Regions from separate parts of the Vreelandella vilamensis genome, predicted to be linked through region 4. Evidence: predicted binding sites of a transcription regulator. Region 4 holds the regulator's gene; each other region holds the start of a gene.
The links. The regulator sigma-54, encoded in region 4, starts transcription at its own class of promoters, with help from an activator protein. The targets are predictions, from matches to a motif close to TGGCACNNNNNTTGCTNT.
Positions count from the first base shown of each region.

Region 1: glnL (nitrogen regulation protein NR(II)) is a predicted target of sigma-54. The motif match lies at 6,303-6,320, and genes of this name have one in related genera.
Region 2: amt (ammonium transporter) is a predicted target of sigma-54. The motif match lies at 1,864-1,881, and genes of this name have one in related genera.
Region 3: QC823_RS09695 (amino acid ABC transporter substrate-binding protein) is a predicted target of sigma-54. The motif match lies at 5,487-5,504, and genes of this name have one in related genera.

Region 1 covers NZ_JARWAN010000001.1:3,003-10,821, reverse strand. The annotation lists gene QC823_RS00060 (SDR family oxidoreductase) at 1-271, opposite strand, end outside; gene QC823_RS00055 (YqiA/YcfP family alpha/beta fold hydrolase) at 638-1,162, shown strand; gene QC823_RS00050 (DUF6435 family protein) at 1,236-1,415, shown strand; gene QC823_RS00045 (ChaN family lipoprotein) at 1,437-2,363, shown strand; gene QC823_RS00040 (GGDEF domain-containing protein) at 2,368-3,543, opposite strand; gene ntrC (nitrogen regulation protein NR(I)) at 3,704-5,134, opposite strand; gene glnL (nitrogen regulation protein NR(II)) at 5,131-6,219, opposite strand; gene QC823_RS00025 (DUF4124 domain-containing protein) at 6,472-6,993, opposite strand; gene glnA (glutamate--ammonia ligase) at 7,133-7,819, opposite strand, start outside.
Region 2 covers NZ_JARWAN010000005.1:33,051-40,869, forward strand. The annotation lists gene amt (ammonium transporter) at 1-1,741, opposite strand, end outside; gene QC823_RS04415 (NAD(P)/FAD-dependent oxidoreductase) at 2,071-3,315, shown strand; gene QC823_RS04420 (putative motility protein) at 3,408-3,629, shown strand; gene QC823_RS04425 (peptide chain release factor 3) at 3,749-5,338, shown strand; gene QC823_RS04430 (TatD family hydrolase) at 5,348-6,124, shown strand; gene ygfZ (CAF17-like 4Fe-4S cluster assembly/insertion protein YgfZ) at 6,128-7,099, opposite strand; gene QC823_RS04440 (hypothetical protein) at 7,259-7,459, shown strand; gene QC823_RS04445 (OsmC family protein) at 7,459-7,819, shown strand, end outside.
Region 3 covers NZ_JARWAN010000014.1:28,375-36,193, forward strand. The annotation lists gene dxs (1-deoxy-D-xylulose-5-phosphate synthase) at 1-362, shown strand, start outside; gene djlA (co-chaperone DjlA) at 393-1,151, shown strand; gene QC823_RS09670 (glutathione S-transferase family protein) at 1,193-1,816, shown strand; gene trhA (PAQR family membrane homeostasis protein TrhA) at 1,831-2,517, opposite strand; gene ribA (GTP cyclohydrolase II) at 2,565-3,200, opposite strand; gene hemE (uroporphyrinogen decarboxylase) at 3,406-4,488, shown strand; gene speE (polyamine aminopropyltransferase) at 4,485-5,345, shown strand; gene QC823_RS09695 (amino acid ABC transporter substrate-binding protein) at 5,563-6,585, shown strand; gene QC823_RS09700 (amino acid ABC transporter permease) at 6,676-7,819, shown strand, end outside.
Region 4 covers NZ_JARWAN010000004.1:88,767-96,585, reverse strand. The annotation lists gene tldD (metalloprotease TldD) at 1-174, shown strand, start outside; gene yjgA (ribosome biogenesis factor YjgA) at 190-711, opposite strand; gene pmbA (metalloprotease PmbA) at 818-2,158, shown strand; gene QC823_RS03760 (HPr family phosphocarrier protein) at 2,166-2,435, opposite strand; gene rapZ (RNase adapter RapZ) at 2,534-3,421, opposite strand; gene QC823_RS03750 (PTS sugar transporter subunit IIA) at 3,499-3,966, opposite strand; gene hpf (ribosome hibernation-promoting factor, HPF/YfiA family) at 3,971-4,279, opposite strand; gene QC823_RS03740 (RNA polymerase factor sigma-54) at 4,366-5,784, opposite strand; gene lptB (LPS export ABC transporter ATP-binding protein) at 6,244-7,014, opposite strand; gene lptA (lipopolysaccharide transport periplasmic protein LptA) at 7,028-7,540, opposite strand; gene lptC (LPS export ABC transporter periplasmic protein LptC) at 7,537-7,819, opposite strand, start outside.

The sequences.
Region 1 (7,819 bases), on a different contig from region 4:
AATCGATCTCACCAAGCGACTCATCGTGCAACAGGCCAGCGTTATTAATCAGCACACCAAGCGTTTCGCCTTTAAGCGCCTGCGCTAGACGCGTCACGTCGTCTGGCTGCGTCACGTCAATGTGATCAATTACGCGCTCGGCCACCGCCTTCAGCGCATCCGATCCTTGGCGACACACTCCAATAACGCGCCAGCCAGCTTGATGATAATGCTCGGCCAGTGCCAAGCCCACACCGCGATTGGCACCGGTGATCAATACAGTATGCGACATAAATACCTCCTAGTTCACAAAAAGCGCGCCCATGACAAACGGTCGTCAAAGACAGTAAGTTAACGCCACACCCCTTAATTTCAAGGTGATCTTACTCAGCCATTGTAGGCACTGCCGCCCTGATGGCTGAAGACCTCGATGGACAGCCCCTCAATAACGATCGTCATCTCTTATTCACATTGCTGTCGTGGCAATGTTATCGCCGCCCGTCACATTAGCCCCACTTTAAAGCTAAAGGTAGCGTCGCGATGCGGTTATGTATTGTCAGTAAAACCTGGGCGCTAGAACAAGAAGTTAACGCGGCTTGGCAAGCTAAGAGATAAGACGCTACTGTAAGCTAATAGCGACGATGAAACGGGGCTTGTCATGATCACGGTATACCTTTCCCACGGGTTAGAAAGCGGTCCAGGTGCGTTAAAAATGCAAGCGCTTAAAGGCGTGGTGGAAAAGCTTGAGGATTGTGAACCGGTGGTGATGGATTACCGCGATATGCCCGAGCCCCAAACCCGGCTCAAACATCTTTACCAAACGCTGAATGCCCGTGGCGACAACCCGGCTGAGTGCGTTATGGCAGGCTCAAGCCTGGGCGGCTGGCTCAGCGCGATGGTCAGTGCCGAGCACGCCACCCTTGGCTGCTTTTTGATTGCGCCCGCCATTGGCTTGCCCGACTACCCCGATATGTCTCCCACGCTAAAGGCGCATGCAACGCATATCGTCCACGGGTGGCAAGACAACGTCGTCCCGCCAGGGCCGGTCATCGAATTTGCCCAACAACAGCGCCTTTCTTTGCGCCTTATCGACGATGATCACCGCTTACATAACAGCCTGTCTGTCATTTTGAACGATTTTGAGTATTTCCTACGGGGCTGCTTAACGCACATGCCCGCCTAACATAATTGCGCCAACATTGGACAAGAGCAAACAAAAACTCTACAAATAGTATACACACCAGAGGAGTTACCCCATGTTTGGCTTATTTAAACGCGACCCCAAAAAGAAACTGCAGCAAGACTACGAGCGCAAACTGCAACAAGCGATGGAAGCCTCACGCAACGGCGACATGCGCGCGAACGCCACGCTGACCGAAGAAGCGGAAAGCCTGCTTGCCGAGATCAGAAAACTCGAAGCTAACGAATCCGCCTGACAGCTCACTAAGGACGTTACCATGCCCTTATTACGCCGCGCCGTTGTTCCCGCTTTCACTCTCTTGGCGATAAGCGCGTTGTCGACCGCTCAGGCTGACGAATGCGCCCCGTCTGAAACATCATCGGGAGATCTTGCTCCTGGCAACTGGTGGCAACATGGCAGCGCCATTTCAGCCCCAGCGCTTTTTTCACAAGCGGCGCAACAGGATGTGGTGTTACTCGGCGAGCGCCATGACCAAGTGGCGCATCATCGCTGGCAGCTGCATACACTGGCGGGCCTTGCGGCCCATCGCGACCAATTAGTTATCGGGTTGGAGATGCTCCCACGCGAAGCCCAGCCCGCCTTGGACGCCTGGGTCGCGGGGGAGCTCAGTGAGGAGGCTTTTCTCGCGGAAAGCGATTGGTATAACGCCTGGGGAATTAACGCTGAGCTTTATTGGCCCATTTTGCACTTTGCGCGCATGGAGCAAATCCCGCTGATAGCGCTCAATATTCGTCCTAAGCTACGCCGTGAGCTGGCATCAGAAGGCTTTGATACGGTGGCAGCAGAGAATCGCCATCACATCCCCGCGCCAGCAGCCCCCAGCACCGCTTATCGTGATCGTCTGCAAGAAGTCTTTGAATCTCACCCAATGGGCAAAAGCGATGATGAACCGCCCGAAGCCGCGTTCGAGCGTTTTCTTAATGCCCAACTGACGTGGGATGTGGCAATGGCAAGCGCCCTCGCCGATGCCGTACAAGAAGAAGGCATATTGGCCGTCGGGTTAATGGGCGTCGGGCACTTAACTTACGGCGATGGCGTCCCGCACCAACTCAGCGCGCTGGGTGTTGATTCGCACATGGCGCTCATGCCCAGCACGCTTACGTGCAATGCGCCAGACGCCTCGCTTGCCGATGCGCTTTATCTTATAGACGATCTCATAGACGATCTTGAAGACGCGCCATAAACCGCTAACCGCTACACACCCGGTTTCGTCCGCTTTCTTTGGCGTGGTAAAGACGATCATCGGCGATTTTCAGAGTTGCTTCGCTGCCTAGCGATGTTTCCGGGCAGGCAACGCCAACACTGGTTGTGACAGGTACGGGGTTGCCGTCATGGTCAAATAGCGTGGCGCCTTCGACCGCTTCGCGAATCCGCTCGGCCACGTAGGCTGCGTTTTCAGCGTCCGCCCCCAGCAATGCGACCACAAACTCCTCGCCCCCGTAGCGGGCGACGAAATCCCCAGCGCGCACCTGTAGCGCAATCAGGCGGGCAAATTCGCGCAGTACTTTATCACCTACCGAGTGACCATAGGTGTCGTTAACGCGTTTGAAGTGATCAATATCCAGCATCAACAGCGCATAAGGCACCCGTTTGCCGGTCCGCGCTTCTTCCCGCTCAATCTCGGCCAGTCGCCGCTCCATCGCCCCGCGGTTTAAAAGGCCCGTGAGTGCATCGTGGGTGGCCTGACGATACAGCCGTAGCAGCAGGCTGAGCTGAAAATGGTTGGCGGTTAACGCCACAATCAGCAACGTGGCCAGTAACCACTGAGCCTCAAGCCCCGCGGGTGTCATCCAGCTGCCGTTAACGTGTTGGGCAAAGACCAACAGTGCCTGCAGCAAAATCCCCGCCAACAGCGACTCTAATAGCGTAAACGGAAAAACGCTTAACGCGGCGACGAGCAAAAAAGGGATGAAGCCATAGCCCACCAGCGCTTGATTCGCGCTGCTGGGTAAAATATTCAACACCAGTGCGTAAAAAAGCGCAGGCAACGCAATCAAGGCACCAGCGCTAAACCGAATGCGGCGAATATTCTCTTCGCTGCGCCATGCCCACCACACCACAGCGGCAAAACCGAGCATCATCACAACGCGCCCAGCCAAGGTGTAGCGCTGCACGCTTGGAGGCAGCATCAAGGCATCAATCAGTAGCCAAAGTGGCGAAAGAAGTAAAAAAATAAACCCCACGGCCATCACGCGACTGCGCAGAAAATGGCCATGAGCAAACACGAAATCACGGCTATGATGGCGGTTGGTAAACGTATCGCTTAAGGCGCTAAGCGTATTGGATAACCAGGAAGACTCGCCCGGCTTTGCAATACTCGGGTCGCTTCGACGGTCTGAGTGCGCTGTCATCGGGCTTGGCATAACGTTAGCTCTTTTTGTCGTTAACGGACGAAAATCACACAAGAGTGTAACGCTAACCCGCTTTTCTTAGTGGCATCATGATATATGTCATACTGATACGTCGACGGCGACAATGTCCTGCCCACTATTTCCCTCCCGTGAGCAAACAACTCAGCATTAACTAAGCATCATCGGCCAGCGCTGGCAGTAGCGTTTTCAGTTTGCGGGTGAGCGTATTGCGCCCCCACCCGAGAAGCTCCGCCGCTTCGCCTTTGCGCCCGCCGGTGTGCTTGAGCGCTGTCTCGATGAGAATGCGCTCAAAATCCGGCACTGCCTCTTCGAGCAAATGGGTATGGCCTTCCGCCAGGGCATGGTCGGCCCATTCGCGAAATGCGCTGCGCCAATCGCCGAACGCCGAGCCCTCGACAGGACTCACGGCTCGAAGCTCGGGGGGCAAATCTTCCACCAGAATTTCGCGCCCAGAGGCCATCACCGTTAACCAGCGGCAGATATTTTCCAACTGGCGCACGTTACCCGGCCACGGCAGCCGCGTTAAGTGCGCTTCCGCCTCAGGGGTGAGCACTTTGATCTCGGTAGAGAGCTCCTTGGCCGCCTCCGCAAGAAAGTGGCGAGTCAAACGTGGGATATCTTCGCGCCGCTCAGCAAGCCGCGGCAAGTGAATGCGAATCACGTTCAAACGGTGAAACAGATCCTCACGAAAGCCCCCGTCTTCCACCAGCGACTCTAGGTTTTGGTGCGTTGCCGCGATGATGCGCACATCCACGTTGACCGGTGTATGGCCCCCCACGCGATAAAACTCGCCATCGGCCAGCACCCGCAGCAAGCGTGTTTGCGCTTCGGCGGGCATATCGCCAATTTCATCCAGAAATAGCGTGCCACCGTTAGATTGCTCAAAACGGCCTTGGCGCTGCGCGGTCGCGCCGGTAAACGCCCCCTTCTCATGGCCAAACAACTCGGATTCAATCAAATCCCGTGGAATGGCCGCCATGTTGAGCGCGATAAACGCCTTGCCCGCGCGCGGGCTGTGCTGGTGCAGCGCTTGCGCCACGCGCTCCTTCCCCGTGCCCGATTCGCCGTTGATCAGCACCGTGATATGCGAATGCGACAACCGCCCGATGGCGCGAAACACCTCCTGCATTGCCGGGGCTTCACCGATGATTTCCGCGTTGATCCCTTCTGGAGCCGTGATGGGCCGCTGGCGTTCACGCGCATGCGCTACCGCCCGACGCACCAGCGCCAGCGCTTCATCCACATCAAATGGCTTGGGCAGATACTCAAAGGCGCCGCCTTGGTAAGAGGCCACGGCGCTTTCCAGATCTGAGTGCGCGGTCATCACGATGACCGGCAAGTCCGGGTGCGCTTCACGGATACGCGCCATCAAATCCAATCCGTCGATCCCCGGCATGCGGATGTCGGTGACCAGCACATCAGGCGGGTCATCAATCAAACGCTTCAGCGCGGTGTCGGCACGCTCAATACATTCAACCTCCAAATCCGGCTGCGCCAAGGCGCGCTCTAACACCCAGCGAATGGCGCGGTCATCATCGACAATCACCACGCGGGCAACGTCGTTACGGCTTGACTCAGTCATCGCGCGTCTCCGATGCAATCATTATTAGACGAATCACTCACAAATAAGGGGATCAATAAACGAAACTCAGTGTGGCCGGGGGAAGATTCGCACTCGATCAATCCCTGATGCTGATGCAGGATCGACTGCGCAATCGAAAGCCCCAGCCCGCTGCCCTCAGCGCGTCCGGAGACCATGGGGAAAAACAACGTTTCCTGCAGCGTTTCGGGAATACCGGGGCCGTTATCAATAATACTGACTTCGCTCACCAGCCGGTGACGCTCAGCCCCCAAGGTAAACTGGCGCTTTGCACGGGTACGCAGCACTAACCTCGGCGAAGCCGTCTCGGCGTCTGTCATCGCCTGCACGGCATTACGCGCAACGTTCAACACCGCCTGAATCATCTGCGCTTCATCGCCGTAAAGGTCCGGTAAGCTCGGGTCGTAGTCGCGGATAATTTCCACCTTAGGGTGCTCGGCGATGAGCAGCGAGCGCACCCGCTCCAGCACTTTATGGATATTCACCGGCTTGTGCTTGACGATGTAATTAGGCCCCAGCATCGAGTCAACCAAATCTTTTAGCCGGTCGACCTCTTCGACGATGATGCGGGTGAACTCCTTGAGAGCAGGGTCATCCAGGTCCCGCTCTAACAATTGCGCGGCGCCGCGAATCCCCCCGAGCGGGTTTTTCACTTCATGCGCCAACCCACGGGCGAGCACTTTAATGGTCTCTTGGCGCGTGGTAAGGGCTTCTTCGCGAGAAATCTGCATCAGCCGGTCGCGCGGCTCTACCTCTAACAGTAGCTCATCGGCGGAGAGCGGCGTCACCGTGTAATCCACCGTTAACGGTTCACCGTTAAACGGCACAATGCGGGCTTCGCGCTTGGTATAGGGGTGAAACGCATCGCGGGCTTTGGCGAGAACGCTGTCAATGCTGTCACCGACGTCCGCGCCCCCTCCGAGCAACGCATCTAAGCTTGCGCCCTTCACGCGGCTCATGCTCACGGCCAAAAGCGCCTCTGCCGCCGGGTTCATCCAACGCACGGTGAGATTGCCGTCCAATAGCAGCACGGCGGTGGTGAGATGTTCGAGTAACCGCTGATACATGGAGTGTCCTGGGGCTTTGCCGGAAAATGGCGCGATCAACGCAACGATAAAGGTACTGTTGTAGAAAAATGATGTAGAAAAATACTGCAAAAAGCACGCCAGCTATCACGACAGCGGTAAGAAAAAGCGCCGCACCTGCCCGCTTGGCGCGCCAAACACCATTGTTTCTGGGTGATAACAGCACATCGTACTTAACATCGTGCTCGACATCGTGCTTACGCTATTTCGCTTATAGTGCACCAATAGAGTGCACTAGGGCGCAACCGTGATGTGTACCGGCGGCGTTTGGTGGCGCACGTGCCCTTGACTATCGAGTAGCTCCGCCTGTAGCTGATGAGTGCCTGCGGGTAAATTCGCCAACCAGAACGCCTCGCTGTGCAGCGCCGACTGGCTTATCTCACCGTTAACGCGCAGGCGCACTTGATGATCGTCGCGCAACCGCGGGCTTACCGAAAGCTCTACCGCGGTGGTTGGGTTTGCTAAGCGCGTGTTGTCGCGAGGGGTTTCAATCATAAAGCGGTCGTAGGGCATAAACGGCCGCCCAGGAGCCCTTCGCTGGGGCGCCTGGGCGGACGCTTTTGGCGCAGCACGCGAGGAGGAAACGCTCGGCAGGGGCGTGACCTCTACCTCATCGCCGCCGCTTGCAGGGTTATCGGTAAAGGTTACACGCCCTTGCTCATCCACGACGCGATAGACCGTCTGCGCCGGGAGCGGGGCAGCCAGCAGAACGCCTAACAGGAAAGCCACCACTTTTATCGCTGGTATGTGTCGCATGGCCATCTCCCAAAAACAGACGTGTGAAATGCAGAAACCCCGCCAAAGCGGGGTTTCTGATCGTCTCACCTTGAGTGAGCGAGTTTAACAGCCGTGCTTAGCAGCGAGTACTTAACAACTAGCACTTAACAACTAGTACTTAGCAGCTGTAGTACATATCGAACTCAAGCGGATGCGTGGCCATGCGCAAGCGATCCACGTCTTCCATCTTCAGCTCGATGTAGGCGTCGATCATTTCATCGGAGAACACGCCCCCTTCGGTCAAGAAGGCGCGGTCAGCGTCGAGCGCTTCCAGCGCCTGATCGAGGCTGTGCGCGACGGTCGGTACGGATTTACCCTCTTCCGGCGGCAGATCATAGAGGTTTTTGTCCATCGCATCGCCCGGGTGAATCTTGTTCTTGATGCCGTCGATACCCGCCATCAGCATCGCCGCGAAACACAGGTACGGGTTAGCGGTCGGATCAGGGAAGCGCAGCTCGACACGCTTGCCCTTGGGGCTGGCAGTGTACGGAATACGGATCGACGCCGAGCGGTTACGCGCGCTGTAGGCAAGCATAACCGGCGCTTCAAAACCCGGTACCAAGCGCTTGTACGAGTTGGTCGAGGCGTTAGTGAACGCGTTCAGCGCACGGGCGTGCTTGATAATACCGCCGATATAGTAAAGCGCCATTTCAGAAAGGCCGGCGTATTCGTCGCCCGCAAACTGGTTTTGGCCGTCTTTCCAGAACGACTGGTGAACGTGCATGCCCGAACCGTTATCGCCCACAATCGGCTTCGGCATGAAGGTCGCGGTTTTGCCGTAAGCATGCGCCACGTTGTGGATCAC
Region 2 (7,819 bases), on a different contig from region 4:
TGACGCCGTCGTTAATAGAGGCAAGTGTCGTGCGTGCGAGATCGCGCTCACGGTTTAATTGTTCCTGAAGTAAGCGCTGTTCCGTGATATCCCTAACCATGCCGGAGTGTTCCGACGCAGACCCGTCGGCACCTTGACTGATTTGAATTTCGAGATAGCGAACTTCCTGCTTGGCGGTACGCAGCTTGAGTTCGCCGCGGCTACCGGGAGCAAGCGTGATGTCGGACAAAAGGTTCGTGACGGGTTTGCCAATAAGTGTTTCTGCTCTTATATCAAACAGTTTTTCGGCGCCTGGATTAAACCCCGTCACCGTGCCATCGGCTTGCCACGTAATCACACCGTCACGCAGGTTTCTCAGCATCACACGGGTATGAGCGACTGCGCTTTCCATGGCGGCGCAGACGCGGTTATAACTCGCCGCAATTTCGCCCAATTCGGTAAAAGGGTCGGCGTCAATACGCTCTTGGGTATCGCCTTGTTGTTCATGGCGGCGCATATGTGCGAGTAATTGCGCTAACTCGTTAGTGGCGCCGTGTTCGGCAAGATTGAGGCCCATTTTTTCCGCCTCCCAACTGACCCGCAGTGGTAAAAAATTGGCGGTGATACTCAAAAGCAGCCAGGCAATACCAAAGCTCCACACACCACAGGCCACCACTCCCAAAAGCTGTATCCCAAATTGCGCGCTACGCGAGAGGCCCGTGTTTAGCGCGGAAAGGTCGGCAAACCACACAAACGCCAAGGTGCCCCAGATGCCGGACACCAAATGCGCGGGGATAGCCCCAACGGCATCATCAATATGCTTTTTAAGCAGCCATTCATTGGCAAAGACCATGAGTAAACCGCTTACTGCGCCGAGAAAAAACGCCGCACCCAGTGAAATGACATGTGCCCCCGCGGTTACCGCCACTAGACCGGCGATTGCGCCATTAAGCGCATACATGACATCAGCATAGCGTCGTACCCGCCAACCGATAAGTAACGCCGATAGAATACCGCCAACGGCACCTAACATGGTGTTGGCCAGAATGCCGGGAATACGAGCATCGATACCCAGCGTGCTGCCGCCGTTAAAGCCAAACCAACCTAAAATCATGAACAAAGCGCCAAGCATGGCAAGGGGAAGGTTGCCGGCCGGGAAATAGGTTGGCGGCTTGCCTTTGTGAAAACGACCTCGACGCGGCCCGATCAATATCACCGCTGCCAGCGCAACCCAGCCACCGACGCTGTGGACTACAGTGGCACCGGCAAAATCAATAAACCCTAAGGCTTCTAACCAGCCGGGCTTCCCGGTTGCGACACTGCCCCATGCCCAATGGCCATAAAAAGGGTAAATCAGTATGGCTACCCAGAATGAGAGCCAAAGATAGCCAATGAACGGTATGCGTTCAGCCACTGCACCCGCCACAATTGTGGCGGCGGTGGCGCAAAACATCGCTTGGAAAATGAACAGGGTCAGTAGCCAGCTGTCGTTAGTCGTCAGTGTCCAGCCAAAATGTGAGGTCCCAAACCAACCTAGGTGGGAGGCGCCGAACATAATTCCAAAACCCGCTAGCCAAAAGACACTGATGGCGACGGCAAAATCGGCAATATTTTTCATCGCCACGTTGATGGCATTTTTGCTGCGCGTGGTGCCTGCTTCAATACATAAGAAGCCGGCTTGCATGACAAAAACCAAGGCGGCGGCCCATAAAACCCAAAGAGAATCAATAAGTGTGGTGTCCATGAGCAGTCGTTCTGGCATGGTAGCTTCTCCATAAGCGTGCATGAACTGCACCAATTAAGTGCCAAAAGTGCTGCTTCCTCGACGTTATTAACGCCAGCGCTCCACTGAGGTTGAAGCAAGAAGCAGTGGTTCATACTAGCTTTGCAAAAGTCATGCCGCTAATAGTAAACATGGCTAATTTTGTTGTCTTTAAAGTAATATTTTTCTTTTTTAAGATTTAATATGGTTTTTTCGTCTATTTAAATACGTTAAAAATGGTGCTAATTTCTATAGTTAAACAAAAAGTTTAGTGTATAAAAAATACACTAAGATTACGTTGACCACGTTAGACGAACAGGAATCACACTATGACGCGTCGTAGTATCGTTTTAGGGGCAGGTATGGTGGGTGTCAGTATCGCCTGGCATTTGGTTAGGCGTGGTCATGACGTCACGTTGGTCGACCGCCGCGAGCCGGGGAGAGAAACTTCATTTGGCAATGCCGGTATCATTCAGCGAGAAGCCGTGCGTCCGTATGCATTTCCGCGTGATATGAAAACATTATTAGGCGTGTTGCCTAATCGTCGTGTGGATATCCGCTATCGTCCAGGGGGCATGATCCACGCGGCGTCTCCACTATTACAGTACTGGCAGAACTCAGCTCCTCGCGCTTATCAGCGCATCGTACCGGAGTATGCTTCGCTGATTCAGCTTTGCTTAGATACCCATGCCCCCATGATTGAAGCGGCGAGGGCGGAAAAATTAATTAAGAAGCAGGGGTTTTTGGAATTATTCCGCTCTCAATCGAGTTTGGACAAACGCCTGAAAGAGGCTGCCGAAAACAAAAAACGTTTTGGTGTGGCGTTTCAGCATCTTGATCGTACCTCGCTCGCTGTGAAAGAGCCGGACATCAGTGATGAGATCGTCGGGGCGATTCATTGGCTCGACCCTTGGACGGTAGCGGATCCTGGCGCTTTGGTGGCCGCCTATGCAGATGCATTCAAAGCAAGCGGCGGGCGTGTTATACAAAGTGAGGTACAGGGTTTATCTCAGGACGGTGAGGCAACATGGACAGTAAAGACGGCAAACGAGACGCTTAAAGCGGATGATGTCGTTGTTGCACTAGGGCCATGGTCCGCGCGCTGGCTTAAACCACTGGGCTATCACTTTCCTACCTTTGTTAAGCGTGGCTACCACATGCATTACAAAAGCCAAGAAAAAGCTAACCTCAATCATTGGGTAATGGATGCTGATGTAGGTTACTTGCTGGCGCCCATGCGAGCCGGGATTCGCCTGACCACCGGGGCGGAATTAGACGATCTAGAGGCGCCAGCACATCTATCGCAACTTGCTTCGGCGGAGAAAGCCGCGCGAAAGTTGTTTCCGCTTGGTGAGCGTTGTGATGATGCGCCCTGGAAAGGAGCGCGTCCTTGTTTGCCCGATATGAAACCGGTGATAAGCCCAGCGACAAAGCACAAAGGTTTATGGCTAGCGTTTGGGCATGGGCACCAAGGGTTTACCTTGGGGCCCGCGACGGGTCAGTTGCTGGCGGATATGATCGAAGGTCAACCCACTGCCATTAATATGGAACCTTTTAGCGCCAATCGTTTCTAGAAATACCAGCATTGGCAGCTGCGGCTTTTGCGCATGCGTTCAAGCCCTGCTAATGTAAGTAGTACATTTATGGTACAGAAAAGGAGGCAGCAATGGATGCTTCTGTCAGCAATGCAGTAAGTACGTCCTTGTATATGAACCAGGCGCAGAGTGCCCAGCAAGCACAAATGCAGGTTTTTAAGGAAGCGTTGGATAATCAAGAACAGCAGGTATCGGCGCTAATGGAGTCAGCGACGGCTGGTTCTGGATCTGATCAGGGCTCCAGCCTCGCTTCTGAAGGTAATCTGGGCACTCAGGTTAATACTTACGCCTAGGTCGATGACGCCTTAATGTAAGCACGTAAAGCGCCAGCTGATATAGCTGGCGCTTTACGTTAGAATGGGCGGTAGAAAAATCTTTTATTAACCCTATTTACTACCCCTCAGAGAGTCTAATGTCCGACGCTAAAGTCGCCCAAGAAGCCGGGCTCAGAAGAACCTTCGCGATCATCTCGCACCCCGACGCGGGTAAAACCACCATCACTGAGAAAATGCTGCTTTTTGGCAATGCTATCCAGATGGCAGGCTCGGTGAAAAGCAAGCGTAATGATCGCCATGCGACCTCCGACTGGATGAAAATGGAGCAGGAGCGGGGGATCTCGGTGACGACCTCCGTGATGCAGTTTCCTTATGGTGGGCGCATTGTTAACTTGCTTGATACGCCGGGGCACGAAGACTTTTCTGAGGATACGTATCGCACCCTCACGGCGGTAGATTCGGCGCTGATGGTCATCGACGGCGCCAAGGGTGTTGAGGATCGGACCATCAAGTTGATGGAAGTGTGTCGCCTGCGCACAACGCCCATTTTGACCTTTATCAATAAAATGGATCGTGACATTCGCGATCCGATCGAGGTCATGGACGAGGTTGAAACGGTTCTCAATATTCAGTGTGCGCCGATGACGTGGCCGATTGGTATGGGGCGCCATTTTAGGGGCGTTTACCATCTTTATAACGACACCGTCCATCTCTATACCCAGGGGCAAGGTAGCCGTATCCCCGATGATAAGCGCATCGAAGGGTTAGATAATCCTGATGTTGATGAGGTTCTTGGCGAAGAACAGGCCGAAGAGCTGCGCATGGAGGTAGAGTTAGTACGCGGCGCCTCGCATGAATTTGATTTAGAAGCGTACCGTCAGGGTGAGTTAACCCCCGTTTACTTTGGTACCGCGATGGGTAATTTTGGCGTGCGCGAAATGCTTGATGGCTTTGTTGAGTATGCCCCGGCGCCGCAGCCGCGGGAGACCGACACCCGCGAAGTACCAGCGGACGATGAGCGTTTTACCGGCTTCGTTTTCAAGATTCAGGCCAATATGGACCCCAATCACCGCGACCGCATTGCCTTCTTGCGCGTTTGTTCGGGCAAGTACGATAAGAACATGAAGATGCGCCATGTACGGATTGGTAAAGATGTCAAAATTGCCGACGCGCTGACTTTTATGGCGTCGGATCGCTCACAGGTGGAAGAGGCTTGGCCTGGCGATATTATCGGCTTGCACAACCACGGCACGATCCAGATTGGTGACACCTTTACCCAAGGTGAAGACATGCGCTTTACCGGTATTCCGCACTTTGCACCGGAGTTGTTTAAGCGCGTGCGGTTGAAAGACCCATTAAAGATGAAAGCACTGCAAAAAGGGTTGCAGCAGCTTTCAGAAGAGGGTGCGACTCAGGTGTTCATGCCGCTGGATAATAACGATCTGATTCTCGGCGCCGTGGGCACCTTGCAATTTGATGTGGTCGCTCACCGGCTGAAAGAAGAGTACAAAGTGGACTGCGTTTATGAAGCGGTGAACGTTAATACGGCCCGCTGGGTTTATTGCGAAGATGCCAAAATGCTGGAAGAGTTTAAACGCAAAGCGAGCACCAACTTGGCAATTGATGGCGGCGGTTATTTAACCTACATCGCCCCTACGCGGGTGAATCTTCAAATGACGCAAGAGCGCTGGCCGGAGATTCGCTTCCAGCCCACGCGCGAGCACTAGGCTTTTTCTATGTTGGTCGATGCTCACTGCCATCTGGATTTTGCCGATTTTGATAGTGATCGCGAAGCCGTTTTCGCGCGGGCAAAGTGCAAGGGCGTTCAGCATTTTGTCGTGCCGGGTACAAGGCGTTCACGGTGGGAAAATGTGCTAGCGCTAGGGCAGCGTGACGAGGTGAGTATTGCCCTGGGACTACATCCCTATTTTATCCAAGCGCATCAGGAGGAAGACATTGATGCGCTTGATAAAATACTGGATAAGAACACCCAGGTTATCGCGATAGGAGAGTGCGGTATTGATGCACGCTTTAACGATACTTGGGAGGATCAGTGGCACTTTTTTAACGCTCAGCTGCGCTTAGCCAAGGCACGGCAGTTGCCGGTCATTATTCATTGCGTACAGGCTAACGACCAGGTAGCCAAGCGCTTGCGCCAGCTCAAGCTGCCCGCCGGTGGTTTGATTCACGCCTTTTCAGGCTCGCCCGAGCAAGCACAGGCGTTTTTGGATTTGGGCTTCGTGTTAGGACTTGGGGGAGCGGCGACATACCCACGAGCGAAACGGTTACAGCGTGCCATCAAGTCATTGCCAGAGGATGCGTTTGTGCTGGAAACCGATAGCCCCGATATGCCGCTTTGCGGGCATCAGGGGGAGCGTAATGAGCCTGCTTACGTGGCCAAGGTATGCCACCGCGTGGCGGCGCTGCGCGAACAACCTGAAAGCGCCATTGCCAACGCGAGTACGCTAACGGCAGCGCGGCTTTTCAAGCTGCCGATTGATCAAGCGAAGTAACGGTTACGCAGTGGGGATCGTTTGAGCTAACTGTTCAGGGTCCAAGCGTTCAATGCGGTAGGGAAGCTCACGTAGCGTTAGTGGTTGGTCCTCAAGTGTTAGCTTGCCTTCTTCAAGTGTCTTGGTGTTGATGACAGCAAGCAGCTCAACTTGGCCATTGTCATTAACGGCACTGGTAACGACTTCGCCTACCGTTTTTTCCCCAACATTGGTGATACTAGCGCCGTGCTCTAATGGTTGATTCCCTTCGATAACACCTCGTGCCAGCCGTTTTTTGACCTGTCCACGAAAGTGCGCCCGCGCCACGACTTCTTGGCCCGTGTAGCAGCCTTTTTTGAAGCTGATACCGCCCAGTGCCTCCCAATTAAGCATTTGCGGTAGATACTGATCTTGCTGATCAGCCTCTAACCACGCCAAGCCTCGGCGGACATCGGAAAGCTGCCAACGGCGCGGCTCAGCGTCTGCTTGAAAGTTTTCGGCGGCTGAATCGGTTAGGGCAAACAGCCAGCGGACGGACGTTTCGTTTTCCACATCCTCCGGATAACAAAGAGCGCTATTGCCCTGAGCATCGCTTTGCTGTTGCCACGTGACGGTTGGCAACGGAAGATTGAGCGCGTCGGCAATAACAGAGGCGTCGTCAGTTGCGGCACCGAAGAGCACTACATCTTCGGGCGCGCTGAGCTCAGCGCGATAAAAGGCGGCAAACTTTTTTAAGTGCGCGATAAGTGGCTCGACTAGCGAGCTAGATAGCACCAAGCGGAAGTGATTATCACTTAAGCGCAGCAGTTGCGTATTGGCGAGCATACGCCCTTTAGGAGTGCAAAAGCAGGTCAGTGGGGCAAAGTGACCGTTGGCTAGAGCGGCGTGAGCACTGGTTTGGCCTTGGAGGAACTTTTCAGCGTCTTCACCTTTCACATCCACACTGGCTAAATGTGTTATCTGTGCCGTTGAAGCTAACACCATCGGGGTGACCATGTTATACAAACTCCTCGCCGTATCGGTGGGCGTGTCGTTGAGAATAGGTATTAAGACTAACATGTTGGGTCGAGGAGCTTAATTGCAAGCAACCTTTAGCATGCTAGACTCGCTACCCGTAGCGAATTTGCACAAGGCTAAAGGCACGAGGAGAGGCGCATGGCGCAACAGCAGTCATTACGTTTTAAAGGCGTCGAAACTGCCGAACAGGTGAACCAAATCACCACGGCGTTAATGATGGTCGATGGGGTAGAGAGTGCTGAAGTTGGCCGCCATGGTGCTGAAGTCGAAGGACGGGCTAAACGCGAGGCGTTAATAAAAGCCGTCAACACATTAAAATTAAAGGTTAAAGTGTCGTAATGGAAAAGATGATCACTGTTATCAGCGAACGCAACCGCATTTTTCGCCATCGTATCGAAGTCTCAGGCTTTGAAGACCTCTACGCCGATGTCCCTAAAGCCTATGGGGGCGAAGAGAGTGCGCCCGACCCGCATGACTACTTCGATTTGGCGCTTGGTGCGTGCAAGGCAATTACGTCGAAAATGTATGCCCAGCGGAAACAATGGCCGTTAGAGGGCATCACCACCACGGTAAAACGCGACGATAGTCAGGAGCGAAAAGGCCTTTATAAGCTTGAAGTGACCCTCGAATTTCACGGTATCGACGACCCAGAGCAACGCGCACGGCTCGAAGAGATTAGCCATCGCTGCCCTATTCATC
Region 3 (7,819 bases), on a different contig from region 4:
GCGAGGGCATGCGCATTGCACTACTTGCTTTCGGCAGCCTCAACGGACCCGCCGCTGACGCTGCCGATCGATTGAACGCCACGCACATCAACATGCGCTCGATCAAACCGCTCGACCGCGACGCGGTACTTCACGCCGCCGATGAACACGAGCTTTTGGTCACGCTGGAAGAAAACGTGATTGCCGGGGGCGCCGGCAGCGCGGTCAACGAACTCCTGGCCGCCGAAGGCGTTCAGATCGAAGTCCTCAACCTCGGCCTGCCGGACGCTTTCGTTGAGCACGGCACCCCCGCCGAGCTTTTACTCGACTGCGAGCTGGATGCCGCGGGGATTGAGCGCGCCATCCGCGCCCGGCTGCCGTAACCTTTATTATTTTCAACGCTAGAGACTGCCATGTTATTTCTGATTATTGTGTTTGCGCTGATCGGCCTTGCCATTGGCGGCCCGCTTGGTTTATTGATTGGCGGCGGCCTGGGCTGGTGGCTAGGGCGACGCCTCAAACGCCGCCTGAATATTGCGCGACAACGCCTTCAAGAGGGCTTTCTGGACTCCATTTTTTCGGTCATGGGATGTTTGTGCCAAGCCGACGGTAAAGTGACCGACGGCGAGCTGGGCATTGCCGAAAAGCTATTCGACCAGATGCGACTGCAAGGTGAACAGCGCGACCGGGCACGCGCGGCATTTGAACGCGGCCGCGCTGACGACTTCGACCTGGACGCCGAGCTTGCCAGCGTAAACCGCCTTACCCGCCACCAGCCCGTCATGCGCCAGGTGTTCCTGCAGGTTCAGCTATCGGCGATTGCCGCCGATGGCGTGCTGCACGACAGCGAGCACGAGATGATGCTGCGCGTCGCCCGGGGCGTCGGCTGCAGCGAGACCGAAGTGCAGCAAATTGAGGCAATGCTGCACGGCGCGGCGGCCAACTCCCAAGGCGCCAGCGAAGAAGCGCTCAAAGACGCCTACAAGGTGCTTGGCGTCTCCGAAGACGCCAGCGACGCCGACATCAAAAAGGCTTACCGGCGCCTAATGAGCCAAAACCACCCAGATAAACTGGCGGGCAAAGGGCTCCCCGAAAGCATGCGCGAAGTGGCGCAGGCGCGCACCAGCGAGATCGCCAACGCCTATGAGCGCATCAGCAAAGCGCGGGAATAACCCCGTGTGACACCCGTTCGATATCTTTGGCAGGAGGCGCCATGATCACCCTTTACAGCCACCCCAACTCTCGCTCGCTGCGGGTCGCCTGGACGCTTGAAGAGCTTGGCCTGGACTATCAGTGTCAGCACGTTGCACTGGACCAAGGCGAAGGCCAAGCCGCGGCGCACTTAGCGCGCCACCCGGATGGCAAGGTGCCGGTGCTGGAGGATGGCGATGTGACACTTTTCGAGTCGGCGCCAATTTGCCGCTACCTTGCCGAGCGCTACGGCAACGGGGCACTGCTGCCGGCCGATATTGCCGGGCGCGCAGCGGTAGATCAGTGGCTGAGCTTTATCATCACCGAAGTCGAGCAGCCGTTATGGACACAGGCTAAACACAAATTTGCCTTGTCGCAGGACAAGCGGGTGCCGGCCGTGATCCCCACCGCCGCGTGGGAATTTCAGCGTGCGCTAGCCGCGCTTGAACGCCGCCACAACGGGCAAGAAACCTTGGTCGGCGAGACGTTTACGCTGGCAGATATTTTTCTCACCCAAACGCTTGGCTGGGCCGTAAAAATGAAAAATCGTCTGCCGGAGGCGCTTGCCACCTACCGCGAACACCACGCCAAGCGCCCGGCGATGGCACGTGCTATTGCGCGTGAAACAGCGGCCGCTGAAGGCTAAGTCACCGGCAAACACTAGGTCGTCGCTGGGTGCGGCAAAACAGCGCTGTAAACAGCCGCGTAATGGCAGGCGCTTCCGGCAATCACGAACAGATGCCAAATCGCATGATTAAAAGGGATAGCGCGCACGGCGTAAAAGATAACGCCTAAAGTGTAGGCGATGCCTCCACTGGCCAGTAGCACAATGCCGGTCGACGATAGATTCGCCGCCATTTCATCTGAAGCCAGCACGATCATCCAGCCCATGAGCAGATAGATCACCACGCGTAGCACCGCAAAACGCTCGGGCCAGAGCAGTTTACAGGTAATCCCTACCAGCGCCAGCGACCACACAGCGGCAAACAGTACCCAGCCCGTGGGGCCGCGCATGTTAACAAGCAGAAAGGGGGTGTATGTCCCCGCGATGAGCAGGTAAATCGAGCAGTGATCCAGCAGCCGAAAGCGCTGCTTCCAGCGCTGATGAGGGATGCCGTGGTACAGAGTCGAGGCGGTATACAACAGGATCAGCGTCGTCCCATACAGACTCAAGCTGACGATCTTCCACGGGTCAACATGACTCGCTACGCTTGCGGCTACCAAGAGTACCGCCATTCCCACCAGGCTAAACACAGCACCGATACCGTGACTAATGCTGTTTAGGCGCTCTTCCATATCACTGAACTCGCACAATGCTTCACATGATTCTTCACGTTCGATGTTCATCACAGGGCACTCCCCTCTAACGCCCCCGTACCATCATCACCGACCCATCATCCCTTGCGTTCGATATCCACATCGCTTGCCTGAGTGAAGTCGCCCAGCACCATCATGTGCCCGAGCTTGCCTGCCTTGGTGGTGAGGTACTGCTCGTTGTGGGGGTTCAAACCGGTGGTGATCGGTAAACGCTCAACAACGTTAACGCCATCGCGGGTTAAGGCTTCGACCTTGCGCGGGTTGTTGGTCATTAGCTTAAGCGCCGTAATCCCCAGGTGATCGAGCATCGGCACGCAAAGGTCGTAACGACGCATATCGGCACCAAAACCCAACCGCTCGTTGGCCTCTACCGTATCAGCGCCTTGGTCTTGCAAATGGTAGGCGCGAATCTTGTTCAAAAGGCCAATCCCGCGGCCTTCCTGGCGTAAATAAAGCAACACGCCACGCCCTTCCGCGGCAATGCGCTTGAGCGCCTCTTGCAGCTGATAACCGCAGTCACAGCGCATAGAAAACAGCGCATCGCCGGTTAAACACTCCGAGTGAACACGCCCGAGTACCGGAATATCCCCGGTCACGTCACCGAGCGTCAACGCGATATGATCTTTGCCCGTCGCTTCATCTTCGAAGCCGTGCATGGTAAATGTCGCCCAGGGGGTGGGCAGCTGGGAAGCGGCAATAAAGCGAATGGTCACAGGTTACCTCGGTGATCAGCACACCCGTACATGAAAAGCGTGTTAACAAAATGGTGACTTATTTTAGCAGGAACCGTCAGCAATTACCGCGATGAACGCCGAATCCGATAAGCGCTTGGCATATCATCCGGCGGCCCTGCTGCCCTATAATCGGCACCATCGTATATCTACCCCAAGAGCCATTCGACGCCGAGAGCCCCTATTTATGACTCAAGCCCTTCACAATGACCGTTTTCTTCGCGCACTCGCGCGCCAGCCCGTCGACCGCACGCCCGTGTGGATGATGCGCCAAGCCGGCCGCTACCTGCCGGAGTATCGCGCCAGCCGTGCCGATGCGGGTAGCTTTATGGACCTATGCCGTAACCAGGATCTGGCCTGCGAGGTTACCATGCAGCCGCTTGAGCGCTACCCGCTGGATGCGGCGATTCTGTTCTCGGATATTCTGACGATTCCCGATGCCATGGACTTAGGGCTTTACTTTGTTACCGGCGAGGGGCCTAAATTCAAAAAAACCGTGCGCACCCCAGAAGAGGTGGACGCGCTGAAAGTGCCCGATGCCGAGCGTGATTTGGACTATGTCATGAACGCGGTCTCGACCATTCGCCGCGAACTCAACGGCCGCGTGCCGCTCATCGGCTTCTCCGGTAGCCCCTGGACTCTCGCGACCTACATGGTAGAAGGCAGCTCAAGCAAAGACTTCCGCCACGTCAAAACCATGCTTTACGACACGCCGGATGCCATGCACCAGCTGCTCGATAAGCTAGCACACGCGGTAACCGACTACTTGAACGCGCAGATTCGCGCGGGCGCGCAAGCGGTGCAGATTTTCGACACCTGGGGGGGAGCCCTGTCCACCCCGGCCTACCTTGAATTCTCGCTGCGCTATATGGAGCAAATCGTCTCCGGGCTGATTCGCGAGCATGACGGTCGCCGTGTGCCGGTGATTATGTTCACCAAAAACGGCGGCCAGTGGCTGGAGCATATCGCCTGTGCAGGCGCAGACGGCGTAGGGCTAGACTGGTCGACGGAGCTTTCCGACGCCCGTGCCCGCGTGGGGCATAAAGTAGCGCTACAGGGCAACCTTGACCCCAACGTGCTGTTTGCTCGCCCGTCCGCCATTCGCGCCGAAGTCGCACGGATTTTGGAGAGCTACGGCCCCGGTCCCGGTCATGTGTTCAACCTTGGCCACGGCATCAATCAGTTCACCAACCCCGATCACGTCACCGCCTTTATGGACGCGCTGCATGACCTCAGTCCACAGTATCATCGGGAGATCGCGACCCAATGAACCCGTTACCGCATGACGCATGGTTTACCGAAGTCTTTGACCACCATGGCAGCGCCTTTTCGCTCAAAGTGAGCGAAAAGTTGCTCGATTTTCAAAGCCCCTACCAGCATCTTGAAGTGTACGCCACCGACACCTACGGCAACCTGATGGTGCTGGATGGCTGCGTAATGCTGACCGAGCGCGATAATTTCCTCTACCACGAAATGATCGCCCATCCGGCGCTGTTTACTCACCCAGACCCCAAGCGCGTGGTGATTATCGGCGGCGGCGACTGTGGCACGTTAAAAGAGGTGTTACGCCACCCAGGGGTTGAGCACGTCACGCAAATCGACATCGATGAAGAAGTTACCAAAGCCGCCGAGCGTTTCTTCCCGTCGCTGGTGGAAGCCAACGACGACCCGCGCGCCGAGCTTCTCTTCGCCGATGGCGTCAAGTGGGTGGATAACGCGGAAGACGCCAGCATCGATGTGCTGATCATTGATTCCACCGACCCGGTCGGCCCAGCGGAGGGGTTATTTAAAACCGACTTTCTCAAGCGTTGCCACCGCATCCTCGCTCCCGACGGCGTGATGGTGCAACAAAGTGAATCGCCGCTTTACCATAGCGCTACCATCATCCGCGAGCTGCGCCATGATATGCGCGAAGCAGGCTTTAATAGCGTCGCCACACTGCCGTTCCCCCAGCCTGTCTACCCTTCCGGCTGGTGGAGCGTGACGCTTGCCGGTAAAGAGACCGATGTGAATCGCTTTCGCGAAGAGGCTGCCGCAGGCCACGGCATGCCGCTGCAGTACTACACACCTGAAGCGCATCGCGGCGCACTCGTGTTACCCCCCTTTATGCGCAACGCCCTTGCCTAGTCAAGACAGGGGCGCACGCGGCACGCATACGCACCAATAAAGTGCAAAAATTAGCCGCCTGAGGCACGTTTTATCGCAAAACGTGCCTCAATATCGCTGATATTACGTTGAAAACCGCTGAATTTCCCGGCGTATCTTCTTTGGCACATTCCTTGCTAGTTTTTATTGTCATGCATCTGCATGCATAACGACAGTAAACCAAGTAAGGGGAACGACCATGTTGAACAAGAAACACTTATTCCTGCTGGCCTCCACGGGTGCCATTACGTTAGCCGGTGCCACCGCTCAAGCCGACACCTTGGAAGACACCCAGGAAAACGGTGCCGTTCGTTGCGGCGTCAGCGACGGCCTGCCGGGCTTTTCGGCACCGGATGACGATGGCAACTGGCAGGGGCTTGACGTTGACGTCTGCCGCGCCGTCGCTGCCGCCGTACTTGGTGATGCTGACGCGGTAGACTTTATTTCTCTTAACGCTGTTGAGCGCTTCACCGCACTGCAGTCGGGGGAAGTGGATGTTCTTTCACGTAACACCACCTGGACCACCACGCGCGATACCACCCTTGGCCTTAACTTCACCGGCGTTAACTTTTACGACGGCCAAGGCTTTATGGTCGCACGCGACCTGGGCATTACCAGCGTTGATGAACTCGACGGTGCGTCGATTTGTATTCAGTCCGGTACGACCACCGAACTGAACCTGGCCGATTATTTCCGTGCCAACGACATGGAATTCAACCCCATCGTGTTCGATACCTCGGAACAGACCGTGGGTGGCTACCAGGCAGGCCGTTGCGACGTGCTGACCTCTGACACCTCTCAGTTGGCCGCACTGCGTATCCAGCTTGAGAACCCACAAGACTCCGTAATCCTCTCGGATGTCATTTCCAAAGAGCCGCTCGGCCCCGTCGTTCGCCAAGGCGATGACACTTGGTTCAACATTGTCAAATGGTCGCTGTTTGCCATGTTGAATGCCGAAGAATACGGCGTGACCAGCGACAACGCGGAAGAAATGCTGACCTCCGACGATCCTAATATCGCGCGCCTGTTGGGCCAAGACGGTAACTACGGCGAAGGCATGAACCTTGACGCTGACTGGGCTTACAACATTGTCAGCCAGGTGGGTAACTACGCTGAAAGCTTTGACCGCAACGTGGGCATGGACTCCCCGCTGGAAATTGAACGCGGCGTTAACGCGTTGTGGAACGAAGGTGGCTTCCAGTACGCACCGCCGATTCGCTAAGCGTCTCGCTTGACCCTGGCCCGCCGCCCCTTATTTTAAGGGCATAGGCGGGCCATCTGATTGACCTTGTGTATCGCGGAGACGCCACCCATGTCTGTACGACCCGATGCTCGCCCCGTCGGCCAAAAGCCGCCGTTTTGGCGAGACCGCGCGAAGCGCGCGCTTATTTTTCAGCTCATTTTAGTCGCCGCCGTCGTGGCGTTTCTGATCTATATTATCGGCAATACCCAAGCCAACTTGGATGCCCGTGGTATCACCACTGGTTTTGGCTTTTTAAACAACACAGCCGGCTTCGGTATTGGTCAAACGCTAATCGAGTACTCTTCCCAAAGCACCTACGGGCGCACCTTTATCATTGGCTTGCTTAACACCCTGCTGGTCGGTGGGTTGGGGGTATTAGCCGCATCGATTATTGGTTTTATCGTGGGTATCGCACGGCTATCGCCCAACTGGCTGATCTCTAAACTGGCCAACGCGTATATCGAAACGTTTCGTAATATCCCCCTGCTGTTGCAGATTTTCTTCTGGTACTTCGCCGTTCTGCGTACCTTACCCAGCGCCAGAGAAAGCATGGCGTTTGGCGAGGCGATATTTTTGAACGTGCGGGGGCTATATCTTCCCCAACCGCTGTTTGAATCCGGCTTTGGCTTGATTCCCGCCACCTTTGTCGTCGCCATTGTTGCCAGCATCGCACTGGTTGTGTGGAATAAACGACGTCACGAAGCCACTGGCAAGCGCCTGCCGGTTTTCTGGATGTCGCTGGTGCTTATTTTCGGCCTTCCGTTGCTGATCCTGGTGGTCACCGGCGTCCCGGTTACCTGGGAAATGCCGGTACTGCGCGGCTTTAATTTCGGTGGTGGTATCACCATTATTCCCGAATTTTTGGCACTGTGGCTGGCACTGTCCATTTATACCGCCTCCTTCATTGCCGAAATTGTGCGTTCGGGTATTCAGGCGATCCCGCATGGACAAACGGAAGCCGCTCAGGCACTCAGCTTGCCGCGCAAGCTCGTCCTGCGCCTGGTGGTCATTCCCCAGGCCATGCGCGTCATCATTCCGCCGCTCACCAGCCAATACCTAAACCTGATTAAAAACTCCTCACTGGCCACCGCCATCGGTTACCCCGATCTGGTCTCGGTTTTCGCCGGTACCACGCTTAACCAGACCGGTCAGGCCATCGAAGTGATTGCCATGACCATGGCGGTTTATCTGATCATCAGCTTGCTGGTGTCCA
Region 4 (7,819 bases):
ACGCTGATTGGTAATGGCCCCGATGTGATGGGGCGTGTGTCGATGGTTGGCCATGACATGGCCCTCGACCCCGGTATTGGGGTGTGCGGTAAAGAAGGGCAGGGTGTGCCGGTAGGCGTTGGTCAGCCGACATTAAAAATCGACGAGCTGACCGTTGGCGGCACGCAGTCGTAAGATTTTGTGCTCGAGCTACAGTGCGGCGCTATCGCGTAGTTGTTTGAACAGCTTGCGTGCGCTGGCCGGCGTTTTGCCTTGCTCACGTTCGCGTTGTGCGTTACGCACGAGCTGGCGCAGGGTTTGGCGGTCAGCATCGGGGTAGTCGGCCATAAAGCGCTCAATACCGTCATCGCCTTCATCGATAAGACGATCGCGCCACTTTTCCAAGCGGTGGAAGGCATGGTCACGTTGTTCACGCTCTTGCTCAATGGCATCAAACACGGCATGTATGGCCGGCAAATCCTCTTTGCGCATGAGTTTGCCAACGTACTGCATGTGACGACGACGGCCTTCGTGCGAGCGAATACGCGCGGTCTCGTCGATGGCGCGTAGCAGGTCATCCGATAGCGGAAAGCGGGCACGCTCGGCAGGTGACATGGCAATCAGCGTTTCGCCTAGCTGCTGCAGTTCATGCATCTCGCGTTTGAGCTGGGATTTGCTTGGGCGGATGTCCTGTTCATCCATTTCGATGGGGGTCGGGCGTTTTTTCGGCATGGTGGCTCACAGCAAACAGTTAAATGAAAGGCGGCATTATAGCAGGCCGCCAGAGAATGACAGGGGTATCGCCTAAGAGCGCGGTATCCGTAAAGGAGAGTGAAGTATGGCACAGGCATTCGATGCAAATGCTCAGCAAAGCGTGCTGGCATCGCGCGCGCAAGAGGCGCTCGCACTGGCAAAGCATTTAGGGGCTGATGCGGCAGAAGTGGGTGCAAGCGTCGATCAAGGTGTCGGCGTGAGCGTGCGTCTTGGGGAGGTTGAAACCGTTGAGCTTTCGCGCGACCAAGGTATTGCGGTAACGGTCTACGTTGGACAGCATAAAGGTAGTGCGTCCTCCACCGATGCGGGAAGCGACTCGATTCGTGCCACCGTTGAAAAGGCCATGGCAATCGCACGTTATACCGGCGAAGACCCGGCAGCCGGGCTGGCCGATGCTGAGCTGATGGCGCGCGATATACCGGATTTAGACGTTCATCATCCTTGGGCCTTAAGCACCGAGGAAGCCACCGAGTTAGCGTTAAGCTGTGAACGCGCCGGGCGTGAGGTTTCAGGGATTACCCACTCGGACGGCGCGTCGCTATCCACGGGGGAAGGCGTGCGTGTGTATGCCAATAGCCATGGCTTTTTGGGCACGCAAAAAGGCAGTCGACACTCACTTTCCTGCATGTTGATTGCCGAAGATGATAATGGCATGCAGCGCGACTACGACTATACGTCGGTCCGTAATCCCAGTGAGCTTCGTGACCCGGCAGAGGTGGGGCGCGAAGCCGCAAGGCGGACACTGCGGCGTCTCGGCGCGAAGCGCCCGGCTACTGGGACCTTTCCGGTGCTATTTGATCCCTCAATGGCGAGTGGATTAGTGGGCCATTTAATGAGCGCTATTGCCGGTGGAGCCCTTTACCGTCAAGCCTCTTTTTTATGTGATCGACTGGGGACGCCGCTGTTTCCCGAATGGTTTAGCTTAGAGGAACGCCCCATGGAAATGGGTGCGATGGCGAGCTCACCGTTTGACGGCGAAGGAGTGCAGACACGCAATAATCGCTTTATTGAGCAGGGAAAGTTAGCCAGTTATATGCTTTCTTCTTACAGCGCTCGTCGCCTAGGTATGCAAACCACGGGAAATGCCGGTGGCGCACGCAACTTGCGCCTTAGTGCGCCGTTAAGCTCGTTCGAAACCTTATTAAAAGACATGGGCTGTGGTATTTGGGTAACCGAGTTAATGGGACAAGGCGTTAACGGTGTGACAGGCGATTATTCACGCGGTGCAGCAGGTTTCTGGGTGGAAAATGGTGAGGTACAGTTCCCTATTGAGGAGTTCACGATTGCGGGAAACCTAGCACACATGTTTGCTAATCTACGGGCAGTAGGAAGCGATATTGATACACGAGGCAGCATCCATACCGGTAGCTGGTTGATCGATGATATGACAGTGGCTGGAAGCTAAGCAGCAGTTACTGATCCTCATCAAAGCGGGCGTCGAATAGTGCTTCAATGGCATCAAGTGCTTGTTCGGCGTCATCTCCCTCAGCCGTAACGGTAAGCTCGGTGCCACACGGCGCCGCAAGCATCAGCAAAGCCATAATATTGGCGGCATTGGCTTCTTTCGTGCCTTTATACACAGTAACGCGGGCACTAAATTGCTGACCGCAATTAACCAATTTGGTGGCGGCGCGTGCATGTAAACCGCGCTTATTATTAAGTGTTAGCGTTTTCTTTGGCACCCTGGTTCCTTCTTCCAAGCGGTGTCGTTTTGGGTACAAGGCCTGAATTACGTTGCAAGCCTTGATTATTCATACCATCATTTTTCGGCATTTCGACGTTACGTAACGCCGCTTTCATTGATGATATATTGTAGGCCTAGTTCGCGGTGTCGCAGATGGGCTTCGCCGGTAGTGGCGATTATGCGCTGGGCAAGCTGCTCGGCCAAGTAGACAGAACGGTGCTGACCACCCGTGCAGCCGATCGCAATTGTCATATAGCTGCGTTGGCTACTTTGGTAAGCAGGTAGCCAACGAATTATCCAATCATGGATATCTTGGCACATGGCCTCTACGATAGGGTAGGTGCTTAAAAAGGCTTGAATATCGTCATCGCGTCCGTTTGATTGGCGCAATGCGGGGTCCCAATAGGGATTAGGCAGACAGCGCACATCAAACACGAGATCTGCATCAAGCGGAACGCCGCGTTTATACCCAAACGATTCAAACGTAATGGTAAGTTGGTCAGGCTGGTGATGGGCCACTTGGTCGGTGATTCGCTGGCGTAAATCGTGAGCCGAGAGGCGCGATGTATCTATGGTGAGATCGGCTAAGTCGCGTACTTCGCTTAACGCCTCTTCTTCTTTTACGATCGCTTCTTCAAGCGTTAGCTCGCTGTTGCGCGTTAGCGGATGGCGTCGGCGGGTGGCGGAATAGCGCTCAAGGAGAATCCTGGCATCGGTGGTAAGAAAGACCACCTGAAAGTGGATGCCGCGCTGCTCTAACTCAGCGAGTAAACGTGGGAGCTGCTCAAGTGCGCCAGGCAAGTTGCGAACATCAATGCTGACAGCTATACGAGCTTGTTCACCCTGATCGCGGATTTCATCCACCAGAGAGCCGAGCAAAACGGCCGGTAGATTATCTATCGCATAGTAGCCAAGATCTTCCAGAGCCTGAAGGGCAATCGATTTACCTGAGCCTGAGCGACCACTGATAACGACCAGTTGCATAGAGTGTCCCTTTATGGGGGCAGAACAAGATAGGGTCAGAACATTTTTTTGCTGAGGTACACAGCAAAAATGCTCGCTTACGTTGAATGAGCGCGTATTTTTTCGCTAATTAAGTCGAGAAGTTCTCGTTGGCTGCCTGCTTTGCGAAGTTGGGTGCGGGTATCGACGTCGTTCATGATCGTGGCGACTTGACCGAGTAGCGCAAGGTGCGTGTCATCCGCCTCTTCAGGTACAAGCAGAATAAACACAAGGTCCACCGGGTCACCATCAATGGCATCAAAATCAACCGCTTCGGTCAACTTCAAAAAGCTCGCAATAGGTGCCGTGCAGTGAGGACTGCGCGCGTGAGGAATGGCTACCCCATTACCGATGCCCGTGCTGCCAAGCCGCTCACGGCTTATTAGGCGGCTGAACACTTCTTGGCTATCAAGGCTGGGCGTGTTTTGGGCGATAAAGGTGCTGAAGAACTCCAGCACCCTTTTTTTGCTGCCCCCAGGGACATCGTAAAGCACGCGCTCCGGGGGGAGTATCGTTTCCAATGTCATTAGCTTACCGTGCACCAGCGCCTTGGGCGCGTGCCTGTGCTTTTTCTTTGTGTTTGACGAGTTGGCGATCAATTTTATCCGCCAAAGCATCGATAGCAGCATACATGTCGATATCGGTTGCTTCAGCGTGCAAATCTGCACCGGCTGCATGAAGCGTGCATGCGGCTTGCTGGCGCTCTTTTTCTACCGACAACGTCACCTGAACGGTTGTGATATTGTCATAGTGGCGCTCAACACGAGCCAGCTTTTCGTTGACATAGTCACGCAAGGCGTCAGTCAGTTCTACATGATGACCGGTGATATTGACTTGCATTGACGTACTCCTTATCTATCGGACTGTCTTTCGATTGTAACCCTTTTTTCTATTAAGCAAAGCCCTTTACGGCAGATTCCGATTAACTAGCGTAATCGGCGTCGTTCACTCGAAGAGGGAATGCCCATGGCTTCGCGGTATTTCGCGACGGTGCGACGTGCCACGTTAATATCTTCATGACTCAAAAGCGTGACGAGTCGACTGTCCGATAGGGGTTTTTTCGCCGGTTCTTCCTGTATTAGCTTTTTGATTCGTGCGCGAATTGCTGTGCTGGAGTGGCCTTCACCCTCTTGACCGCCGCTGACTTGGCTAGAGAAGAAGTACTTTAGTTCAAACACACCGCGCGGCGTATGCACGTATTTTTGCGTTGTGACGCGTGAAATCGTGGATTCGTGCATCTCAACAGCTTCTGCAATATCGGCCAAGATCAGCGGTTTCATGGCTTCCTCGCCGTACTCAAGAAAGTCAATCTGGCGCGCAATGATCTCGCGTCCTACGCGCAGCAAAGTATCATTACGGCTTGTTAGGCTTTTGATTAGCCAGCGGGCTTCTTGCAAATGTTCTTTGAGAAATTGGTTGTCTTGGCTTTTGTCGGCACGCTTGATCAAGCTAGCGTAGTCGGGCTGAATGCGCAGCCGGGGCATGGCGTCAGGGTTGAGGGTTAAATGCCAGCCTTGTTCATCATGGTGAATGACCAGATCGGGTATTACATAACCGCTTTCGGCGTTGCCAAAGGTGCTGCCCGGACGTGGGTCAAGACTTCTGATGAGCTGTATCACGTCATCGAGCTGCTCGTCATCGAGGCTTAGGCGGCGTTTTAACAGGCGTCGATCGTCACGGCCGAGCGCTTCTAAAAACTGCCGCACTAGCCTGCGAGCCGGGATTAAAAGGGGGGTATCGTCGGGTACGGTGGCAAGCTGTAACATCAAACATTCGCGCAAGTCGCGAGCAAACACACCGGTAGGTTCAAACTGCTGGAGGCGAAGCAAGACGCTTTCGATATCACGCTGGTTAACTCCGTCCACGTGCTGGTGGCGTAATCCATCGCGTAGTTCGTTAAGTGGCTGCAGCAGGTAGCCATTATTGTCCACGGCGTCGATCAACGTTTCCGCGATAAGCTGCTCGCGTGAGCTAAAATCCGTCATTGCCAGCTGCCAGATCAGGTGGCTTTGCAGGCTTTGGTTAGGCGTGTCACGTTCAAAATCGTGGGCATTGCTGCCCCCACTTAATGCGCTACTGAAGTCTTGATAGGTATCTGACCATTCACTATCCACGGAGAGTTCGCTGGGGATGTTGTCCTCCCAGCCAGCTTCTTTCTGCTCGATGATGGCTTGCTCGCTGAATTCCTCTTCTTGCTCGAGCATCGGATTGGCATCAAGTGCTTGCTGAATTTCCTGGCGAAGTTCCAGCGTCGAGAGCTGCAATAGGGCGATGGCCTGTTGCAGTTGAGGTGTCATCGTTAGCTGGGTACCAACACGCAGTTGAAGGGACGCTTTCATGACCATTCGCAGGTAACCACTACACTAGAGAAAGGCTCCACACTAAGGCCCGTTGAACCTGTGTGCAACTAGCAATAAGCATGCCGCCTGCAAAATACGTGCCACGATTTTGATTGATGCGGGGATTATCCGACAGCGCGTAAAATCACTTCCTGAGTCGCGAAGCGCGAAGGGAGTGGATACAAGCGTAGCATCCATCGGTTGCCCTTGCTGTCTGTTTGCACAGTGCTATACTCCTATCGTCAACACGACCTACCGAGGGGCACTCGGGAAGTATACGTCTGTGGAGACGATGTGAGACCTGGGGGATAGGCGTTGGTTCGTCACCGTAAAAATCCCCATGGGATTTTGCGGCGATAACCAAGCCATTCCCTCGGGCAATCGTCTTTGAAGCAGAAATCAGGAAGGTGACGACCTGGGAATCTCCATCCTGAAACGCGCCAGCACTGAAGGGTGGAGAGGATGTCAAAGGCGGAAATCATCGCCGAGATAGACTTCACGTACTTCTTGATTATCTAAAATCGTGTGCGGTGAGCCGCTCGCAATAATATGGCCGTCGCTAACAATATAGGCGGTATCGCAAATATCCAGCGTTTCGCGCACATTGTGATCCGTGATTAATACCCCAATGTTGCGTGCTTTTAGCGTGCGAATAATCGATTTAATGTCACCGACGGAAATAGGATCAACGCCGGCAAACGGTTCATCGAGCAGTATAAAAGCGGGTTCCGTGGCAAGCGAGCGGGCAATTTCCACTCGGCGACGCTCTCCGCCGGAGAGACTCATTCCTACGTTATCGCGGATATGGGTGATATGAAAATCGTTTAACAAGTGTTCAAGGTGTTCTTCGCGCGCCGCATGGTTGAGGTCTTTGCGGGTCTCTAAAATCGCCATGATGTTATCGGCGACTGAGAGCTTACGAAAAATTGAGGCTTCTTGAGGAAGGTAGCCAATGCCGGCGATTGCACGTTCATGCATGGGTGCGCGGGAGAGATCCCGTTCATCAATGCTGACCTTTCCCGCATCGGCTTTCACCAGCCCGACGATCATATAAAACGATGTTGTTTTGCCTGCACCGTTAGGACCGAGTAGCCCGACAATACTGCCCTGTGCGATATCGAGGTTGATATCCTTAACCACCCGGCGGCGTTTGTAGCTCTTGGCCAGGTGGCGTGCACTTAATGTTTTGCTCGGTGTTAGCGGCTGGCTTGTCGCGGTAATATCGTCAAAAGACACCCGGTTTCTTCTCCTATTCAGACGACTGCTCTGGCTGTAGCGTCATGCGAATTCGCTGGTTGTCGCTACCCTCAACGTTGGAGCGAGCTTGGACGACTTCGCGGTCAATAAAATATTCCAATCGTCCACCGGTAAAGCGGTCACCTGCTTGAGTCAATTCGGCGCGGTCAATGAGCTCAATGCGGCGCTCAGCAAGGTGATAAACAATGCGCCTTGCGTGGCCTTCCATCAGTGCTTCTTGTCCATCGGGGCGGTGTCGCATATAAGCGCGATTACCAATGGCCGTGGCACGCGATAGCTCGCCCGCTTCATTGCGTATAATTTCGACCTGGTCACCGCGAAGTTGCATTTCCCCCTGGCGAATCTCGACATTGCCGCGATAAACAGCAGTGCCAGCGCGCTGATCAATGTCTAGCTGATCAGCTTCAACTTCAACAGGGTCGCTAGGGGCTGCGTAAGCCGTGCTTGCTGATAAGCCTAGCGCTAGCGCCAACAGTGAACCATAAAGAAAAGCGTTGGCTTTCATGGGGAGTCCTCGTCAAGGGCTACTACGGGATGATAGCCGCGCACATTACCCGTTAAGCGCAAGGCGTCTAGGTTGAGCCATACCTCCATGCGCTGGGCTTGCATGTGTTGTGGCGGCTGCTGCAAGCGCACGGGGGTGTTGCTATAAGCGTAAGCGGTATCGCTATCGTAGTGTAATTGCTCGGTTTCAAGCTGCCAGTCTTCCTCTGGGGCGCGAATTTGTGCGTTGTCCGAGAGTATCAGATGCTTTCGCTGGTCAATGGTGCCGCGTTCCGCACTG